2 regions of the uncultured Acetobacterium sp. genome follow, and region 2 is predicted to be linked to the other one. Evidence: riboswitches for the same ligand, from Rfam matches in the RefSeq annotation. Region 2 holds a riboswitch; the other holds the start of a gene.
The links. Region 2 has a riboswitch for cobalamin ahead of QZ998_RS06885 (ABC transporter substrate-binding protein). Riboswitches for the same ligand answer to the same signal wherever they lie in the genome.
Positions count from the first base shown of each region.

Region 1: another riboswitch for cobalamin. It lies ahead of thiC (phosphomethylpyrimidine synthase ThiC); the one in region 2 lies ahead of QZ998_RS06885 (ABC transporter substrate-binding protein).

Region 1 is NZ_CAKMJU010000015.1:26,973-32,744, reverse strand. It holds gene QZ998_RS02460 (SPFH domain-containing protein) at 1-815, opposite strand, end outside; gene QZ998_RS02455 (NfeD family protein) at 817-1,287, opposite strand; cobalamin riboswitch at 1,423-1,605, shown strand; gene thiC (phosphomethylpyrimidine synthase ThiC) at 1,811-3,112, shown strand; gene bzaB (B12 lower ligand biosynthesis ThiC-like protein BzaB) at 3,115-4,398, shown strand; gene cobT (nicotinate-nucleotide--dimethylbenzimidazole phosphoribosyltransferase) at 4,627-5,715, shown strand; gene QZ998_RS02435 (class I SAM-dependent methyltransferase) at 5,702-5,772, shown strand, end outside.
Region 2 is NZ_CAKMJU010000034.1:36,409-42,180, forward strand. It holds gene QZ998_RS06870 (glycosyltransferase) at 1-670, shown strand, start outside; gene QZ998_RS06875 (hypothetical protein) at 818-1,558, opposite strand; gene QZ998_RS06880 (sugar phosphate isomerase/epimerase) at 1,724-2,518, shown strand; cobalamin riboswitch at 2,518-2,715, shown strand; gene QZ998_RS06885 (ABC transporter substrate-binding protein) at 2,820-3,776, shown strand; gene QZ998_RS06890 (iron chelate uptake ABC transporter family permease subunit) at 3,879-4,910, shown strand; gene QZ998_RS06895 (heme ABC transporter ATP-binding protein) at 4,912-5,772, shown strand, end outside.

The DNA.
Region 1 (5,772 bases), on a different contig from region 2:
GATAAACTCTTAAGGGCAATGACCGACTGAATCGGATCGGCATCATTTAACATCTTAACCCCATTGGCAACCGCTTCCTGAACCTTGACAATCGCTTCTGCTTCACCTTCTGCTCGTCTGATCTGAGCTTCTCGATCAGCTTCGGCACTAAGGATGGCAGCCGCTTTTAAACCTTCAGCTTGTAAAATCGCTGCTGATTTTTCCCCTTCAGCTACTAAAATAGCACTGGCTTTTTCGCCTTCGGCCTGGAGGATTTTTTCCCGACGTTCCCGCTCTGCCTTCATCTGCCGTTCCATCGCATTCTGAATCGCTTCTGGTGGCATGATATTTTTAAGTTCAACCCGGTTGATTTTAATCCCCCAGGGATCGGTGGCTTCATCGAGAATTACCCGCATTTTAGTATTGATGACATCACGGGATGTCAGTGTCGCATCCAGCTCCATATCACCAATGATGTTACGCAGGGTGGTGGCGGTGAGATTTTCGATGGCTTTCATGGGATTGTCTACCCCATACATATAGAATTTTGGATCGGTGACCTGTAAATAAATAACCGTATCAATCTGCATCGTAACATTGTCCTTGGTAATGACCGGTTGGGGCGGAAAATCTGCTACCCGTTCTTTTAAACTGACTCTCTTCGAAATTCGGTCAATAATTGGAATAGCGATATGAAAGCCGGTTTCCCAGGTGGTATGGTAGGCACCCAGCCGCTCTACCACATAGGCATTGGCCTGGGGAACAATTTTTGCGTTAACAACAATTACCACAACAAAAATAACGAATAATATCAGCAATAAAATAAATCCAAACATCTTAACTCCTCCTGTTTTCTATTTGATTTGAGTCTTGTTCGACCATCTTAACCATGGCTTTAACCCCTTCAATTGCCACAACTTCGACTTCAGCACCGACAGGAATAATCACTTCACCCTTGATATTTCGGGCTGTCCAGGATTTTCCGTCGACTTTAATAGCACCTGATCCCTTGAGATTGTTGATTTCTTCCTCAACAATTCCCCGTTTTTTCAGAATGCGATCAGCATTGGTTGTGATCGTTTTGGGATCCAAGTGTTTTTTTAAGAATGGTTTTGTTCCCAATAACAAACCAACCGAAACCACTAAAAAAAGCGTCATCTGCACCCAGAATGGGGCGCCCAAATACGCGGTAGCCATTGCCACCAGAGAACCGACACAAAACCAGATCGACACCAGCGCACCAGCGGTAACCAATTCAACCAGCAGAAAAACGACAAACAAGACCAACCAGACCAAAATAATATTCATCCGCTCACCTCCCTCATTCACTTGATTTTATTATAACATAGTTTATTGATTTTTTTATCGCGAGTTGTATAATCGACTTTTTTTATTTTTTTCTTGCCTATTTATTTTTATCTGTGTATAATCAAAGGCAAGTAAATAGAAAAGCGAACATATGGTGCCTTAGTAATAAGGAGAATAGGGAATCAGGTGAGAGTCCTGAACGAACCCATCACTGTAAGGGCGGAGCAAACCACAAGAACCACTGTTTTTTTAATGGGAAGGTGTGGCCAAGCGTTAAAACCCCGAGTCAGGAGACCTGCCTATGATTCGATCCTGAATGAACGAAGGTAAAGTTCATGGCTGTTATTGTAAAAAATAGCAGCTGTGGACTTTTTTATTTGCCAAAGTTTCAGTTTTTTGGTGGCCTCAACCCATCAGGTATCTCATTGACCACCCTACCGACCAATTATTAATTGTCGGTACTCAGTCAGTTTTTGAAAGACTGAAACGAACAAGCAATTATTTAAAAATTCAGGAGGAAACGATGACAATTCTGGAAAAAGCACGGGCTGGTGAAATCACCGCAGAAATGATTTATGTGGCACAAAAAGAAGGGATCGATCCCGAACTGATTCGCCAGGGGATGGCCGCTGGTGAAATCGTCATTCTAAAGAGTTCCCGGCCAAATATCAACCCGGTGGCGGTGGGCAAGGGTCTGTTTACCAAGGTCTCAGCCAGCGTCGGCATGTATGAAGCGGATGACACGATCGATGGCGAAATGGCTAAAATCGACCAGGCTGTCAAGGCCGAGGCAGATACGCTGATGGACTTAAGTGTCCGTGGCCCGATTGACGAAATGCGGGAAAAAGTTCTATCCTCGGTGGATCGACCGGTCGGTACCCTACCCCTTTATCAAACCCTGGCTATGGCCCAGGAAAAATATGGTACTGCTTTAGATATGACCGCGGATGACATGTTCGCGATGATCGAAAAGCATGCCTCCGAAGGCGTCAGCTTTTTAGCCCTGCACTGCGGCACCACCATGGACGTAATCAACCGTGCCAAAGAAGAAGGCCGGATTGATCCACTGGTTAGTTATGGGGGCTCCCATCTGATTGGCTGGATGGTTCACAACCATTGTGAGAATCCCTTCTTCACCCAATATAGCCGGGTCCTGGAAATCTGTAAAAAATACGATGTCGTGCTGAGCTTTGCCGACGGCATGCGCCCCGGCTGTATCGCCGATTCCCTTGATGGCGCCCAGGTTCACGAATTGGTGATCCTCGGTGGCCTGGTTAAAAAAGCTCGCGCGGCCGGGGTTCAAGTGATGGTCAAAGGACCAGGCCATGTGCCTCTGGATCAGATCCAGACCACTGTAAAGTTACAAAAACAATTATGCGGCGGAGCTCCCTACTTTGTCTTTGGCTGTCTGCCCACCGATTCCGGTGCTGGCATGGATCACGTCACTGGTGCGATCGGCGGAGCGATCGCCGCCTATTACGGCGCCGACTTCCTCTGCTACGTCACTCCGGCCGAACACATTGGCATGCCAACTGCCAATGATGTGTATCTGGGCGTGATGGCCAGCCGCATTGCCGCCCATGCTGGCGATGTCGGCAAAGGGCATCCGGCTGCCATTGCCTGGGATCTGGAAATGTCCCATGCCCGCCGGGAACTGAATTGGGGCCGGCAGATGGAACTGGCTATCGATACCGAAACCGCTACCAAGGTCTGGAAGGATCGCAGCACCGACTTCGAATCCGAGTGCAGCATGTGCGGCGACTTCTGTGCCATGAAAATTGTCGGCAAGTATTTACGAGACGAAAACCAGGAAGCGAGGAACTAGTCATGACTCAAATGTTAAAAGCCCGTCAGGGTAAAATTACCGAAGAAATGGAAATGGTGGCACTTGCCGAAGGCTTCACGCCCGAATTTATCAGAGCCGGGGTAGCCGCTGGCCGGATCGTCATTCCTAAAAACAAACTGCGAAACCGTTCTAAGATCTGCGGCATTGGCGGCGGACTGGATATCAAAGTCAATGGCCTGATGGGTACCTCCGGCGATCGCGACGACATGGAAATGGAAGTCAAAAAACTAAAAATCATCGAAGCCGCTGGTGCCCACGGTTTTATGGACTTAAGTATGGGTGCCGATATCGATACCATGCGAACCTTGAGTCTAACTAATTCCAATATCGCGGCTGGCTGTGTACCGGTTTATCAGGCCGCCAAAGAAGCCGCTGATAAACGGGGCCTGATGGTCAATATGACCTCTGATGACCTGTTTGAGGTGGTGGAAAAACAATGTCAGGCTGGTATGGACTTTATGGCGGTTCATTCGGCTCTGAATATGGATCTTCTTAAAATATTAAAAAAAACCGGACGTGTTGCCGATATTTGCAGCCGCGGTGGATCCTTATTAACCGGCTGGATGTTCCATAATGATAAAGAAAATCCCCTCTACGCCGAATTTGACCGGCTGCTTGCGATTCTCAAAGCGACCGATACCGTGCTTAGCATCGGCGACGCCATCCGACCCGGTGCCAATGCTGATTCCCTGGATCCAGCCCACTTGCGGGGCTTAATGGTGGCCGGTGAACTGACCAAACGGGCTCTGGCTGCCGGGGTACAGGTGATGGTGGAAGGTCCCGGCCATGTGCCACTAAACCATATCCCTACTGCGATGCTACTGCAAAAACGACTTTGTTACGATGTACCCTACTATATTTTAGGCTTCCTGGCCACCGATATAGCTCCCGGTTATGATAATATTACGGGTGCTATCGGCGGTGCTTTTGCTGGTATGCACGGTGCTGACTTCCTTTGTTACCTGACCCCGGCTGAACATCTGGGTCTGCCCAACGAAGAAGATGTCCGCATCGGTGTCGAAACCACCCGGATCGCTGCCAATGCCGCCAATGTCTTAAAGCGCGGCGGCGCAGCCTGGAACCGCGATCTGGCGATGTCCCGAGCCCGGGTTTCCCGCAATCAGGAAGAACAAGTAAAAAACGCCATCAATCAGGCCAATCTGATCGCTGCCTTTGCGGCCCAAAAGCCCGCCCATGGCTGTGCGGTCTGTGCCGACAGTAAATGTCCTGCGGATGTAGCGACAGAGTTTTTTGGACTGGCCTAAATAACATATCATCTGTTGCGGGCGGTTATACTCCCCTACGAAAAAAATAAGCGTCTATTATCCAAAAGCGTTGCGCATCATCCCAAGGGGCTTGTATTACAAGCCCGCAAAACTAGCCCCCAATAATATGCCATTTATTCCGGTTGCCTTACCCCCTCCGAACCACATAAATACAGTGATAGAATAGATTAACCAATTCATTTACTAGCAATAGAAAGGATAACTACCGTGATCGAAACCAAATATACCTTAAAACACGTCATCGACCATACCGAACCGGCTGACCCCAAATGGCGTCAGGCCGCTCGGGATCATATTGAACAATTGGCAATTCCGCCCTGGAGCCTCGGTCAGCTGCTGGTTGTCGCCGAACAGCTGGCCGGCATTCAGCGCACCATCCGTCCCAATGTCGATAAAAAAATGGTCATCACCATGGCCGGAGATCACGGCGTGGTGGCCGAAGGCGTTTCTGCCTTCCCTCAGGAGGTGACCCCGCAGATGGTGGAAAACTTTGTCAAAGGCGGAGCTGGTATCAATATTCTAGCCAAGGCTGTTGGAGCGGAAGTGATTGTTGTTGATATGGGCGTTGCTGTGGATATGCCCGAATTGGTTTCACAAGGTGCCATCATCGACTGCAAGATCGCCCATGGTACCAAAAACTTTTATCAGGAACCAGCAATGACCCGGGAACAGGCCATTGCCGCTATAGAAGCCGGGATTAATGTGGCTTCTAAGGTGATCAAAGAACAAGGAATCAACCTGCTGGCCACCGGCGATATGGGGATTGGCAACACGACCTCCAGTGCCGCTATTTTAGCGGTTATGGCCGAATATCCGGTTTCATCGGTAACCGGCCGCGGCACCGGCATTGATAACGCCGCCCTGATTAATAAGATCAAAGTGATCCGGGAATCGATCAACCGCCATCAACCCGATAAAACCGATCCTATTGATGTTCTTTCCAAAGTCGGGGGCTTCGAGATCGCCGGGATTGCCGGCGTAATCCTGGGGGCTGCTTTTAATCAGGTGCCGGTTCTGGTGGACGGCTTTATTTCCACCGCTGGTGCCCTGATCGCCAAAGCCCTTTGTCCCCAATCCCTGGATTACATGATTCCCTCCCATCAGAGTGAAGAACCAGGCCATCAGCTAATGTGGCAAGCCCTGGGATTACGGCCTCTGCTTAACCTCAATTTCAGATTGGGAGAAGGCACCGGGGCAGCGGTGGCAATGCACCTGGTGGAATCCTCGGCCCGGGTGATCTGCGACGTCTTAACCTTTACCGATGCAGGAGTAACCAATGGTCATGAAGGGCTATGATCCCCAAACCAATGGCGGCCAGTATTTAGAAGACCTGGCCACCGCCTACTGGCTTTC
Region 2 (5,772 bases):
GTCGATCGGCGATTTTGTTTTTGAATTTGACAATATGGTGATGGATTATGATGCTGAATTGATGATGGCGGTATATAATCACAGCCTGACTGGTTTTGATATCGTCAATGCCGCCCCGAAAAAATGTGGCCGCAAGACATCACGGCTTTTTTACACAGTCTTTAACCGTTATTCACACAGTCCCCATCAGCTGCGAACAGAAAACTTCCGGGTGTTGTCAAGACGGGCGATTAACCGGGTCCATTCGATGAGCAAGACGATCCCCTACCGCAAGGCGGTTTACGCCAACTGTGGATTAAAAATTGACACCATTGAGTACGACAATGATCTGTCCTGCACCAAGGCCTACGATGCCGAAACAAAAAATCAGCGAAAAGAAATGGCCGCTGATTCGCTGATTTTATTTACCAACGTGGCCTATAAGATGACCCTGTTGGCGGCAGTCTTTATGATGGTGGCGACCTTTGGCATCGGTATCTATACCCTGGTCAGCTATGTCTATGAAGATGTTGTTTCCGGCTATACCTCGATGATGCTGGTGATCGTCTTTGGCTTCTTCGGCGTCTTTGTGATTCTGGCGGTAATCATCAAATACTTATCAATGCTGATCGAACTGGTCTTCAGCAAACAAAAGTACACCATCGAGTCGGTCGAAACCATTAGCGAGTAGGAACTACCGTACCGACCAATTGTTAATCTGTTGTTTGCTGCGGGATCGGACAGGCTACCGCCTGTTCGCCCCGATGCAAACAACATGATGTAACAATTGTCGGTACTAGGTTATCACGGATAAAAAACAAAGGCTGCCTAGCCGATTTTACTTAATCTCGACTTCGGCGTGGGGATCGAAGGGGTTGGTGCGCAGCGAAAAGGAGTATAGAAAAGGGTAGGACTTTCGCAGATGGTTCATATAGATCAGCCATTCTAAGAGCAGCAGCTTCTGAACCCGCTCAATATCGACCATCAGGTGGGCGTGGTCTTTTTCAGGGAGCTGGTTAAGATCCTTGCGATTGGCCAATTCCTGCTCAGCATGAGCTAGCGACATAATCAGATCGGAAAAGGTTTCGTGTTCAATCAGGATCGGGTTTTCTAACAGGGTCAGAAAGAGTTCCCGTTTAGCGGTGAGAAAGCTACTGAGATTTAACAAACAGGGACCCTGAAAGTTTACAGAGGAGTCAATTTTCTTAATTTGTCTAATGGCATTTTTGTAATCCCGGCTATCCCATTGGGGATCGATTAATAAAACGGCTTGCAGGTCTTTTAAATGGGCATCTTCTTTACAGAAAAAGCCCATCAATTCGACCCCGGCCTCAGAAAAGAAGACACTGACGACCATGTTCACCTTCTTGAGCCGTTCAGCCTTATCTTTGTCACTAATGATCTTGTGAAAAATAATTGAAACCAGTAACACATCCACCGGTAAAAAAGCGATATCACCAAGCAGATAAATAAAGATATGGTGAGTGTCTTTGAATATCAAAAAGTGGATAAAGTAAAGGATCACCGACAGGGCGATAAAGCTCGATGCCATAAGCAGAGCCTTGTAGTTTTTTTTCATAGATTGTCTCCAGTGTTCAAATTTATAGGACTTTTGTTTAATTATAACGCAATTTTTAAAAGAAGACTAGCGAATAGTCCGATTAGCAGAGCAAAATTGCTTGATCGATTATGAAGGTGTTTTCTGGCCAATATTTTAAATGATCTAAGAGAAGGTAGGACACCGATGAAATTTAGTATGTTTTCCTGGTTTGGTTACTTTATGCCTTTTGAAGAGCGGATAAAAATTATTGCCGATGCCGGTTTTGATGAGGCGATGATTTCCTGGGAGGATGAGCTTGAGCCCTGGGCACTAAAGAAAGAAGCATTCCCGGAGCTGGTCAGAAAGAATGGTTTGGCGATTACCAATATGCATGCTCCATTTATCGGTTACAGTGATATCTGGACGGCCTCGCGCATGGAGATTTCGCCCAAGCTTAAGATGTTCAAGGATTATTTAAAAGATTGCCAGGCTTTTGAGATTCCGGCGATGGTGATGCATACCAATGATCTCGATGCATTTACGCCGGATTTGGATAAGGGTTTGGCTTTTTTCTCCGAGCTGGCCGATGCCGCCGAGAAGTACAACGTCGATTTGGCGGTCGAAAATGTCTCGCGCCAGCATCTGTTGGTTTATCTATTAGATCAGATTGATGCCCCGCGGTTTGGGATGTGCTATGACAGCTCCCACGATTTTCTGGAAGAACAGAATTGCGGCCGGATTTTAAAGGCATATAAGCATCGGATTAAGGCGCTACATCTTTCAGATAATGACTTTTTGCAAGATCGCCACTGGATTCCCGGCGAAGGCAGCATCCCGCTGGATGCGGTGATGGCTGAGATTCAGACGGTGCCAACCATCAAAACGATTTCTTATGAGGTGCTGGCTAATGCAGTCTGGCAGGAGAAAGATCCGCTCGATTTCGCTGTGGCGGTTAAGCAGAGTCTGGCAACCAAGGATCCAGAATCACGGCAAAAATAATCAATTGAAAAGTTGCCTATTCTGTGATACACTGCCACTAATATAATAGAAAATTGATGAGGAAAGGGGTGCAAAACCCCTGCAGCCCCCGCTACTGTAATTGCTAATAAGGTTTTTGTGCCACTGTCTTATGGATGGGAAGGGAGAACCAAGGATAGGCAAGAGTCAGGACACTCATAATCATTGATATTCTTCGGTGGGAAGAACAGGATTAAACCTTTTGTTTAGTATCCAGCCTCCACAGGAAGCTGGATTTATTTTTGCAAAAAATGCAAAAAAATAAAGAAAAAGAAGGAAGAAAATGAAAAAGAAGAAGCTCAGAAGGCTATCGGCTAGTTTAATTATTTTAGCCTTGATGGTATCCTTTACTGGATGTCAACAAAGCGGCACAACAACGGATGCTAAGGGAGTTGAGACGAAAAGTGGTTCGACCAGTTATCCGGTAACAGTAACAGATAATGCCGGCAACGCCGTGACCATTGATAAAGAACCACAAAAGATTGTCTCGTTATCACCGGCAACAACCGAAATTCTGTTTGCCCTGGATCAGGGTGATAAGGTGGTAGGACGGACAAAATATTGCAACTATCCCGAAGCTGCCTTAGCAGTCACCGATGTGGGCAGCTTTAACTCACCGACCCTTGAAAAAATCATTGAGTTGTCACCAGATCTGGTGGTTGCATCTGATTTTATTTCTGATGATATCAAACAACAGCTGGAGGCGACTGGCGCTAAAGTGATAACCTTTAATGCTGCCAATATTGACGGGATTCTAAGCAATATTGTTGATACTGGGGAAGTGACCAATGCCAATGATCAGGCCAAAGCGGTCGTCGAAAAAATGGCAGCTGAGCGAGAAGCCTTAAGTGAGAAAGCACAAACAGCCAAAACCCAGAAAGTAGTATTTTTTGATATCGGAAAGTTTTACTCGGCAGGTCCCGGTTCCACCCTTGATTCCATGCTGACCGATCTAAATGCAGTGAATATTGCTGCCGATAAAACCGACCAATGGCCACAGCTCAGCACTGAAGAAATCATTGCTGACAACCCCGATGTTTATATTTCACTGTACACCACACCAGAGGAAATCAAGGCGACCCCAGGCTTTGACAAAATCAATGCGATTATCAATGATCAAGTAATCTATTTCGAATTTCTCACTTTGGAAAGTGATATGATCCAGCGGCCAGGGCCACGTATTATTGAAGGAATGGCCTTGATTGCCGAAAGTATTTATCCGGAAATTTTCACTAAATAAGAGTAAGTAAGTCTTTCTAATGGGGTGAATGCTGTTCGCCCCCTAGTTTTCTCTAGGAGAGACCCAGGGGGCGAACAGAAAAAAGGATCAATTGGAGAAATCATGAAAAACAGAGTCAAGAAATATAGTATTATCATATCCATTGCTATTTGTATCATCATTATTTATGTCTGTACTTTGTTGGGAGTGGCGTCGATTTCTTTTTGGGATGCTAATAAAATCCTGCTGAATCAGATTTTTCGGATCGATTTGGGGATGGAAAATATTAGCGCGGGAGCCATTGCCATTATTTGGAATGTGCGATTGCCGCGGATTATTCTGGCCTTTATTACCGGTGGGGTGCTGGCCATCTGTGGCGCCGCCTACCAGGGAATCTTTAAAAATCCCATGGCTGATCCTTATATTTTAGGGGTATCATCGGGGGCGGCTCTGGGAGCGACGATTGGCATTGTGATGAATTTTTCCAGCAGTTTATTTGGGATGAACGGCACCGCTATTTTAGCTTTTGTCGGATCATTTGCATCGATTTTAGTGGTTTATAATATCTCCCGAGTCGGTCGCAAGGTTCCGGTGGCGACACTGCTACTTAGCGGCATTGCCATCGGGCAAACCATTAGTGCGATCATGTATTTGCTGATGATTTTTAATCAGGAAGAAATGACCCGGATTATGTTCTGGATCATGGGCAGTTTAAACGGTAAGGGCTGGGGTCAGGTTTTAACGGTGCTACCTTATGTTATTATCGGATGTATCGTTATGCTGACCTCAGTTCGAGAATTGGATATCATGCTGTTGGGCGAGGAAACCGCGACTCAGTTGGGGGTGGATACCGAGCGTTTAAAAAAGAAAATTTTAATTACCTCATCGCTGCTGACCGCAGCAGTGGTCTCGGTTACCGGGATCATCGGGTTTGTGGGATTGGTAATACCCCATATTGTCCGCCTGGTAACTGGTCCTAAACATCGGGTTTTGATTCCTTTTTCGCTACTCTTTGGTGGAGCGTTTTTAATTCTGTGTGATACGCTGGCCCGAACGGTGGCTGGTCAGGAAATTCCCGTCGGGATTATTACCGCCGCCTTCGGCGGACCCTTTTTTGTCTATCTCTTGAGAAAACGAAAGCAGGGGGGTGTCTAAGATGAAGCGGTTAATGCCAAGAATCATGCTCGATTTTAAGGATCTGGTATCCGGTTATGGTGAAAAAGATATCTTACAAGGGTTTAACGCGACCATCTGTCAGGGTGAGTTTGTCGGATTGATCGGTCCCAACGGCACCGGGAAGTCAACCCTGTTAAAATGTTTGTCGGGACTGTTACCAGTTAAATCCGGGGTGATTACTCTGGAAGAAAAGGACAATACCAGCTATAGCCAGCGGCAGCGGGCTCAAATGATTGCGGTGGTGCCGCAGTCCTTTGATATCGACTATGATTTCACCGTTGAGGACATCGTCTTGATGGGACGCAACCCCTATCTGAGTTATCGCACCAAGGAAAGTCAGCATGATTATACGATTGTCGCCGAGGCGATGCGGGCGACCAAGACCCTCCCGTTTAGAAAGCGGCTTTATAATAATCTCAGCGGCGGCGAAAAACAGCGGGTGATTATTGCCCGGGCGATTGCCCAGGAACCCGATATCATTTTGTTGGATGAACCGACATCGGCGCTGGATATCCACCACCAGATTGAAGTGATGGAGTTAATTCGCAATCTGAATGTAAAAAAATCGATGACGGTGGTGGCTGTCCTTCATGATATTAATCTGGCGGCGCGATACTGCAACCGGCTTATTTTAATGAAGGATGGCAGGGTGGTTGTCGACGGTACCCCCAAAGAAGTGATCACTGAAAAAAATCTTAAAAAAGTCTATGAGATGAAAATGTTTATTCAGGAGAATAAACTGTTTGGAAAACCGGAGATTATTCCACTCCGGGTGATTAAAGAATCAGAAGACTACCGCAGTTTGCGGATTCATGTCATCTGCGGCGGCAACAAGGCGTCC